DNA from 3 places in the Rummeliibacillus sp. NPDC094406 genome. Region 3 is predicted to be linked to each of the others. Evidence: riboswitches for the same ligand, from Rfam matches in the RefSeq annotation. Region 3 holds a riboswitch; each other region holds the start of a gene.
The links. Region 3 has a riboswitch for thiamine pyrophosphate ahead of ACIQ4I_RS14080 (ABC transporter substrate-binding protein). Riboswitches for the same ligand answer to the same signal wherever they lie in the genome.
Positions count from the first base shown of each region.

Region 1 (3,281 bases), on a different contig from region 3:
CATATAATGTCATCATCTTTACTTGAAAACCTGCATGTTGTAATAATTCACTATATTCCTCTGCGGTTGGAAAGTACCAAGGAAAATAATCTTCAATATACGTATAACCTAATTCATCCATGCTTTGTTTTATCGCATTCACGATTGAAGAAATATTTCCTTTGCCACCCATCTCAGCAACAAAACGACCATTTGTTTTTAAAGCATTGTAAACATTTTGGACAACCATTTCAGGTTGTTTGATCCAATGTAATGAGGCGTTGGAGAAAACTGCATCAAATTGATGATGTGTATCTATTTGTGTAGCATCTCGTACAGAAAATTGTATTTGTGGATATTTTGTTTGTGCTTGATAAATCATTGTTTCCGATGCATCTATGCCATGCACAATAGCTCCTTGATTTGTGATTTCATTTGCTAAATCTCCTGTACCACAGCCTAAATCTAAGACTGTTTCCTCTTTTTGTGGTGCTAGTAATTCGACTAAACTCCCGCCAAATTTTGAAACGAAATCATGCTTTTTATCATATAAAACTGCATTCCATTCTCTCATTTGATCATCTCCTTTAGATGAGGATAACAGAGAATTTGATAGTAGAGATATGACTGATAAAGGGTGTATTAATTCCAAAGTGGAATATAGAATTAAATTGTTTAATTCAAATTCAGTCTAATTACTTAAGGTATGCTCGATTACCCCCTTGTTATAATTATGGTAGTAATTAGTAATTTGAGAATGAAAATAAGGGGATGAAGGAATGGAAAGTAATTGGCCAAATGAAATGAAAGTAGCGCAAATTCGAGTGGCACGCCCTACGGATCAACTCGACAAAGTTGTAGATTTCTATTGTAAAGGATTAGGATTGAAAACGATTGGCTCATTTGAAGGGCATAGGGGATATAAAGGAATAATGATTGGGCTTCCCGGTTTTGACTATCATTTGGAATTTACTCAACATATAGATGGTAGTCCTTGTCCAGCTCCAACAAAGGATAACCTACTCGTCTTCTATATCCCTGATCGTAAAATAATTGAAGATATCAAAAATAGATTGAAGAATATGGGATATGATATAGTTTCACCAGAGAACGGATACTGGGAAGAATCAGGCGTTACAATTGAAGATCCAGATGGTTGGAGAATTGTCTTAATGAACACCCCTGGCATTGGTGACTAATAAAGGATAAATTTATCCTTGAGCAGCTGAGTAAGAAATGCTACGATAATAGCAACTTAAATATTTGCGGGGGGACGCTTATGCGTTGAGAAGGTAGAACCTGACCCTTAGAACCTGACAGTTAACACTGACGTAGGGAGCAAAGTACATAGCATAATAATGCATGATTTTTGTACAGTAGCTCTCCGATTTGGAGAGCTTTTTTGTTACCAACCAAATATTTTTGTGCGGGGGGACACTTTTGTGTTGAGAAGGTTAAAACCTGACCCTTAGAACCTGACAGTTAATACTGACGTAGGGAGCAATATTCACTATGAAGTCTCTATGTTTAGCATGGAGACTTTTTTTGCGTCTACGTCCACTACAAGGAGGACTTAGGATGACATTTTGTGAAGAGGTAAGAAAAGAGACAGATTTTTATTGGGAAGGTAGTTTTGAACATCCATTTGTAAAGGGATTAGTTGGAGGAACTCTGCCAATTGAGAAATTCAAATTTTATATGATGCAGGATGCTTATTATTTAAAGCATTATACAAAAGTGTTAGCGATAGCTGCATCAAAGGCAATTACGAATGAGGATATTGCTTATTTTTTAGAAACAGCTCGTCATATTAATGAAGCTGAGCTGGAATTGCATCGGACAGTTTTCCATGAGCTTGGTGTAACTGATCAAGAATTAGAAACATTTGAACCTGCACCGGCCGCGTACAATTACGTTAGTCATATGTACAATACAGCTCATAATGGTGATGTTGCTGAAGCATTTGCAGCCATGTTCCCATGCCCTTGGTTGTATCAAGAAATTGGAGAAAAATACAAAGACGCTAAACCAGGTGTCAAACTTTATGAAGAATGGATTACGATGTACAGTGATCCGGATTATAAAGAAAAAATTGAATTGCAAAAGTCGATGATGAATCGTTTTGCAAAAGAACAACCTGAAAAAGTATCTTTATTGAAATCTCATTTCAAGAAAAGTTGCTATTATGAATGGAAGTTTTGGGAAATGCCTTGGACTTTAGAAGATTGGAAAGGTGAAGTGGTCAATTATGAGTATATCTAAAATTCGAATGACAAGTCCTCTTGTCCATTGTATTACGAATTATGTTGTAGCGAACTTTACAGCTAACGGGCTTCTTGCAATTGGTGCTTCACCTGTAATGGCAGATGAAGCATCTGAGGTCGAAGAAATGGTATCCAATGCCTCTACCTTATTACTTAATATTGGAACCATTAACAGTCGAACTAAGGAAGCAATGATTCTTGCAGGTCGTAAAGCAAACGAGAAAGAAATACCCGTTGTCCTTGACCCTGTTGGTGTAGGCGCTACAGCATTTCGTAAACAAACGGTTCAAGAATTACTGGAAGCGGTGAAATTTGACTTAATCCGTTGTAATGCCGGGGAACTAGCAAGTATTGCAGGTGTTAAATGGCAAGTAAAAGGTGTAGACAGTGGAGAAGGAGAAATCGATGTTGAACAAGTAGCGAAACAAGTAGCACGTCAATATCATTGTCTAGTCATTGTAACGGGCCCTTCAGATATCTTAACAAATGGCGAGCAAACTTATACCATTGGAGGAGGCAATGAAATAATGACGCAGGTGACAGGAACAGGCTGCTTACTTAGTGCAGTTTGTAGTGCGGCATTAGCTGTAGAAGGCAATCCTTTAACTGTTCTTCATGATGTTTTACAAGATTATAAAGCTGTTGCAGAGCGTGCAGCTATTGCAGGTCCACTAGGCTCTTTCCAAGTGGAAGTATTAAATGCATTACACGATATCTCTAGAGGTGAACAATAATGGACATTGTGATGACAATAGCGGGCTCTGATAGTGGTGGAGGGGCAGGAATCCAAGCTGATTTAAAAACATTTCAAGAGTTAGGTGTTTTCGGTACATCCGCTATTACTGCACTAACTGCACAAAATACTTTAGGGGTAGAAGGGATCTTCCCTGCAACAGCTGAATTTGTACAACAACAAATTGAAGTAGTAATGCAAGATTTACCTGTAAAAGCTGCCAAAACAGGTATGCTTTTTTCTGCAGAAATAATTGAAGCCGTTGCTCAAAGCTTAAAGGATAAAGAAATCCAGCTTGTTGTTGA
Region 1 is NZ_JBIWGZ010000007.1:48,707-51,987, forward strand. Features, by position in the region: gene ACIQ4I_RS16815 (class I SAM-dependent methyltransferase) at 1-553, opposite strand, end outside; gene ACIQ4I_RS16820 (VOC family protein) at 759-1,178, shown strand; TPP riboswitch at 1,237-1,334, shown strand; TPP riboswitch at 1,398-1,496, shown strand; gene tenA (thiaminase II) at 1,558-2,241, shown strand; gene thiM (hydroxyethylthiazole kinase) at 2,228-2,977, shown strand; gene thiD (bifunctional hydroxymethylpyrimidine kinase/phosphomethylpyrimidine kinase) at 2,977-3,281, shown strand, end outside.
Region 1: linked by a shared signal. The riboswitch ahead of tenA (thiaminase II) and the one ahead of ACIQ4I_RS14080 (ABC transporter substrate-binding protein) in region 3 are both predicted to bind thiamine pyrophosphate.

Region 2 (3,281 bases), on a different contig from region 3:
GTCTTAGGGCTTAGTGATCCACTATGGGCCGTTATTATGCTTACATGTGGAACAGCGATTGCATTGCATTTACGATTCCATTATGATGATATACTATTCCCTATCGTTTATATTTGGGCTTATATTGGAATTGCATTTAAAAATGGCTTTGAAGAATTGCTTGTTACGACTGCAGCTCTTTTCTTGAGTGGTGTATTAGTGGTCGGTATTATTTTTATAAAAAAACAAAAGCCCTCTGAATAATTACGTTCAGAGAGCTTCCCGCACCCTGCTAATTAGCAGGGTGTTTTTTAATCAATTTTTGTTGTAATAATTGGTTCACCATTAGTTACAATGATTGTATGTTCAAGTTGTGCTACAAGTGATTTATCTGGAGTGATAAAAGTCCAGCCATCACCTGCTTCTACAATGTGTTCTGCTTTTTGTGAGATAAATGGTTCTACTGCTAAAACCATTCCTTCTTTAAGAATTGTACGTTCCCAGGCATCGAAATAATTTAATACGTATTGTGGTTCTTCATGTAGTGAACGGCCAACACCATGTCCAGTTAAGTTCATAATCACCGCTAAGCCATGATCATGTGCTTCACGTTCTACAGCTTTACCGATTTGGTTTAGACGAGAACCTGCTTTTACTTTTGTCATCGCACGGTCAAATGCACTTTGAGCGACGTCACAGATTTTTTGAACTTCCGGTAAATCAACTTCTCCTACGATAAATGAAATACCCGTATCTGCATAATAACCGTCAACATGACCTGATACATCAATGTTAATCAAGTCACCTGCTTTTAGTTTATGAAGATTTGGAATACCATGTGCAACTTGTTCATTTACACTGATACAAGTGTATCCTGGAAAATCATATTCTGCTTTAGGCCCTGATACAGCACCTTTTTCTTCAAATAGGCGACCAGCTAGGTCATCTAATTCTTTAGTAGTTACACCTGGTTTTGTTGCGGCTTTCATTGCATCTCGAATTTCAGCCATTGCACGACCAGCTTTCAATAAAGCATCTATTTCTGCTTGCGTTTTTGCAATCATTTCTAACGATCCCTTCTAATTAAATATCTACACTTAACTATACCACAATTTTACGTTAAGCCGTTCTTATAAAACCTTTGCTTACGGACTCTATTGCTATCATATTATACTTTTTGAAAATGTTTACGATTACCATATTAATTAGAGATTTAATAATATACTTATGACTTTGTGACTCAGAATTTATTCTTAAAAAAGTTTTATGAAAAAGTCTAGCCCCCATATTTTGGTGGCTAGACTTGTAGTTCTATCGTTTTTGTTCTAATAATCGAGGTGCAGATGTAAATAGAAGTGCTGCAACAATAATCGTTAAAATAATTGCTGGAATCATATATGAACCGTTATAGATAATGGAATACCAATAGACATTTTGTTTGCCAGCATACTCTGCAAAAAAGATGATACCTGATACAGTATGTGCAATATAACGTAACATTCCCCCGATAAATGTTCCAATTGCAATATATGCTACCATTTGCTTTTTGCTTTCCTTTTTGCTTGCATTGATTATTCTATTTCTCATCACTCCTGCTAAACCAACTGCAGTAAAGGCAAAGAAATAATCAATAAAACCTTGTAGAGGTGTTAAAATATAGCCCCCCATTATTGCTTGTAATCCTCCCACTAGAAGTCCTGTTATAAGACCTGCTATTGTACCCCAACGAAATGCCATCAACACAATTGGCACCATTACAAGGCTAATGGAACCACCTTGTGGCCATAGTTTAAAGGATACTTGGTCTAAAACTAGACCGATTGCTGCAAAAATAGCAATCTCAACCATCATTAATAATCTTTTGTTGTTCAATTTTCAAATCCTCCTTAGTCCCGATGTAGATCACATAAGCCCCAAAGCCTATTCTAGGAAACTTTCCATTAGAGATTTCACCATAAAAAAACGACATCAGGATAGCCCTGACATCGAAATAAGTCGGTTTCTATCCACATTCCTACGCAAGTATTAACTCACAGGTTCAAAGGGTTAGAACTTCGGGTTCACTCTCAGCCGTCCATTACGGCTCCCCTTGTGGTCGATACATCATTAAATTTTATTGAACACATTTATTTTACTTAACTAAATATTGTATTTCAATGTTAGTTGCCCAAAAAATTAGATAATCAGTTTATCTGTAAAAAGATATTGCATTTTTATATTCGACACATTAAAGATGGAAAGAAGTACTTTAAGGGATTGATTTTAAAAATTTTACTATGATTAATGTTTAAATATTGATTTAAAACGCTAAAATAAATGAAGTATAACTCGAATCTTTTGCCCATTATTATGCGTATGTATAATAAATGGAGGTGTCATTATTGGATAATAATCGCATACTGTCAGCCCTTTGTTATTTTAGTATATTTTTTGCCGGATTTATATTACCATTAATCGTCTATTTTGTATCTACAGATCAAGATGTAAAAAGGCATGCAAAACGTGCATTTATCTCTCATCTACTGCTAATTATTCCTACTATTTTTGGAGTAATTATATTTATTGCTACCATAGCGGCAAGCCCTTTCAGCTATGAAATGAACATTATGAATGAATCATCTGGTAACGGTACATTCTTAGTAATCTTATGGTTTGTTTTTGTGATTGTAGAAGTAATAATATCACTTGTAGTTTTTATCTGGAATATTATTCAAGGAATTAAAGTACTTAGAGCTTAAGAGTACAATTTTATGGGTATAGTCTGAAATAGAAAAGTTTCTGGAATGGAGTGCTACTATATGCAAGTACGAAAAGTTGTAAAAGCAGCTATTAAGTTAGCTCCAATTGTTTATCCAATCATCATTAAAGCAATTGATGCTAAAAAGAAGAAGACTCCTATAAAGAAATAATTTGATGATGAATCGCCCTGGGGTTGTGATCCTTGAGGCGATTTTTTAGTTTTTCAGTACCACTTAGAGTTTCTTTAGCACCTCTCAGCGTTATTATCATAATTAGTTGGTAAGATTCTTCTACTTTCATTCAAATAACCTTTAAAGAATAAAAACTCCGCTCATTTCATTGTGAGCGGAGTTTTAGATTGTTGTTTAAAATGCCCAACTACCTTTACGGAAGATTGGTTCTACTGTTCCATCTGGTAAGATACCATCTATGTCCATTTCGCCGCTGCCGACCATGAAGTCTTCGTGTGTAATGGATGTGTTGATGCCTTTTTCTTCAAGTTGTTCTCTTGTAAGTGTACTGCCACCTTCGTAGCATGTTGGGTACGCTTCTCCAATTGCTAA
Region 2 is NZ_JBIWGZ010000008.1:38,949-42,229, forward strand. Features, by position in the region: gene ACIQ4I_RS17840 (tryptophan-rich sensory protein) at 1-243, shown strand, start outside; gene map (type I methionyl aminopeptidase) at 291-1,043, opposite strand; gene thiT (energy-coupled thiamine transporter ThiT) at 1,291-1,851, opposite strand; TPP riboswitch at 1,974-2,079, opposite strand; gene ACIQ4I_RS17855 (magnetosome magnetite crystal formation protein family) at 2,361-2,717, shown strand; gene ACIQ4I_RS17860 (aminopeptidase) at 3,084-3,281, opposite strand, start outside.
Region 2: linked by a shared signal. The riboswitch ahead of thiT (energy-coupled thiamine transporter ThiT) and the one ahead of ACIQ4I_RS14080 (ABC transporter substrate-binding protein) in region 3 are both predicted to bind thiamine pyrophosphate.

Region 3 (3,281 bases):
GAAAACTTAACGCCAACAAATGATATGACGTTATCAACTGGTAAGACAGTTAAAATTGTATTTGACAGCGAGCCAGACTTAAAAACATCCTTCTTCATTCATATGCCATTAACAAACGTTAACGATACTGCACAAAACGCAACAGAACTGCCTATGTCTGAAGAATCAGCAGGACATTATGTTGGTTACTGGACTGTACCGGATGGAACTGTAGCAGATGGAGCAGTCATCGAAGTAAAAGCAGTCGATAGCTTCCAAAATGAAACACTCCAAAAGGCTGCAGGTAAACTTTATATTAATCTTCCAAAATAATAAAAGAAGCCTCTGATCTTAACGATCAGAGGCTTTTTTATCTCAATTCTAAATGAGGCAAAATTCAATCCAACTATGGAAGATCACCTATATTACTAAAAATTCCATGAAACTAGGTAAACTGCCTATCACACCTAACTATCTCCCATTTCAATTTATGCATACACTACTATGAAAGGGTGGATAGATTATGAATGAATTTGAACATTTGCTGGAAAGCATATTGCCACCATCAGCCACTATTTTGAAATTGCAAAATGCAAACAACAGACCAGCCATTTTATTGGCAGATATAGATGGAGATCGGTTAAAGGAATTAATTGTTGCCTATAAATATCAAGGTGAAAATTATCTTATACTATTAAAAAAATCGTATAATATTTGGTATCCAATGGCAGAAATAAAAGGTAAAGGATATGCAATTACGGATTTAATGGCTGTTCCACTAACTCCTCTAGGTGTAAATTCATTAGTCATTGGCTGGCAAGTAGAAAGTATCTGGTCACAACTGGTTTTATTACAATGGAAAATGTATAACTTCGTTAATTTACTTACAAATTACGTATATTATAGTAAGTTGTTTGTGGAAGATATGCCTGGAAAATACGGGAAAGATGGACAGTTTGAATTAGCGATTTGGACTCATGATATTGGAGATGCCTATATGGTTGATGTTTATCGGTATCAGGGATCAGGACTTACGATAGCAGAAGATGTTTATCCTTATTATTTCAAAAAGGTTGCTTCTTATAACAAAAAAATATTGCAGAAATACGATATCTCGTATTATTGGTACTATTTAGCCGAAGCTCTCCTAAATTCAGAAGAATATAATCATGCACTTACTTCAATTGATAAGGCATTAACTTTTACAAATCCATATCCATCAAAAGATAAAATGTTAGAATTAAGGAATGAAATATTAAGCAAACTGAGGCAAAACTAAAATTTTATATATTAGTTATAAAACTCCTACCGTCTCACCCTTTTCCTCGGAAACACAACGAAATTCTTATCTAAACTTAGATAATCTATTCATTAATTTCTCCAAATGGAAGATTTAAAATATGTAATATGCGAATACAATTCAATAAAGCGCAAATAAAATGTGCGAATGAGCGAGTAAATCGTAACAGAGCGTGAATATTTCTTGAAAACGTGAGTAAACCTAAAACCTGAAGAGTGACACCAATACCTTTAGCAGACCTCTTCTAATATAAAACACTTAATATTATGCCATTCCCCAATTTCCGAAAATTTTTGTTATAATGAATGTGAAAAGTTCATATGTATGAAGAATGTAGGGGGGCTGGTGATGCCAGCTGAGAATGTATCCGATAGATACTGACCCTTAGAACCTGAACTGGTTAACACCAGCGGAGGGAACATCAGCTAAAGATAATAATAGGGTTATCAAATGACTATCTTTTAGAATGTATGTTAACGTCCGGAATGGTTCCGGACGTTTTTTCTTTTTCTCTTTTCTTTACATAGAACTTGTTAAAATAACAGAGATTGGAGCAAATAAGATGAAAAAGTTATATGTGTTCCTGTTAGTGGCGATACTCGCTTTAGCAGGATGTCAGTCAAAGGATAAGAAGGAAAATGCAGCAGGCTCGAAGAAAGAGCTAAAAAAAGTAACAGTTGTCTTAGATTGGACACCTAATACGAACCACACTGGATTATATGTTGCAAAAGAAAAAGGATACTTTAAAGAACAGGGTTTAGATGTAGACATTATTCAACCAGGCGAGACAGGAGCAGACCAACTCGTTGCATCTGGCAAGGCTGATTTTGGAGTTAGCTATCAAGAAGGAATTACACAAGCACGAGTACAAGGGGTTCCTCTTGTATCCATCGCAGCGATTATTCAGCACAATACATCTGGTTTCGCATCACCAATCGCGAAGAACATTAAATCGCCAAAAGACTTTGAAGGAAAAACTTACGGTGGATGGGGTTCACCAGTGGAAAAAGCCGTAATCGATTCATTGATGAAAACCGAAAATGCAGACGTGAAGAAGGTTGATATCATCAATGCAGGAGATGCAGACTACTTTACAATGGTCAAAAAAGATGTAGACTTTGCGTGGATTTACTATGGATGGACAGGTATAGAAGCTGAACTTCGCGGAGAAAAATTGAACATGATGTATTTAACAGATTACAGTAAAAAATTGGATTATTACACTCCAGTATTAGCGACTAATGAAAAAATGATTCAAAATGATCCGGAAACAGTGAAAGCTTTTGTTAAAGCGGCTTCTCAAGGTTATCAATATGCCATTAAAAATCCAGATAAAGCGGCAGATATCTTAATCAAAGCAGCACCAGATTTAGACAAAAAACTTGTGAAGAAAAGTCAAGAGTGGCTTGCTGATAAATATCAAGATGATGCTAAACAATGGGGAGAGCAAAAACTTGAAGTTTGGGAAAACTATGCAAATTGGATGAGTGACAATAAATTATTAGAAGGCAAATTCGATGCTAAAAAAGCATTCACAAATGAATTTTTACCACAGTAGGAGGAAATGAAAATGGCTAATTCTTTAATCAGTGTTCAAATTATACCAAAAACAGAAAAATATGAAGATGTGATTCCTTTTGTAGATGCTGCGATTAAAGTGATCGATGAATCAGGGATAAAATATGAAGTGCATCCTCTTGAAACAACGATGGAAGGCGAAATGTCAGAGTTGATGAATATCATTACTAAGATGAATGAAAAAATGGTTGAACTAGGATGTGTCAATGTCATTACACAAGTGAAAATTCTTTACCAACCATCGGGTATTACAATGGATACCTTAACGGAGAAATACCGATAAATGAAATGGTTACGAAACAATGGAGGGGCGATTGTTCTCCTCCTCTTTCTTTTAGGTCTATGGGAAATTATTGTACGAATCACTGACACACCTGCATGGCTTTTACCAGCACCATCACAAATTTTTTCAGAAGGATTTAAG
Region 3 is NZ_JBIWGZ010000005.1:57,211-60,491, reverse strand. Features, by position in the region: gene ACIQ4I_RS14090 (S8 family serine peptidase) at 1-312, shown strand, start outside; gene ACIQ4I_RS14085 (hypothetical protein) at 503-1,258, shown strand; TPP riboswitch at 1,605-1,714, shown strand; gene ACIQ4I_RS14080 (ABC transporter substrate-binding protein) at 1,842-2,837, shown strand; gene ACIQ4I_RS14075 (thiamine-binding protein) at 2,850-3,140, shown strand; gene ACIQ4I_RS14070 (ABC transporter permease) at 3,141-3,281, shown strand, end outside.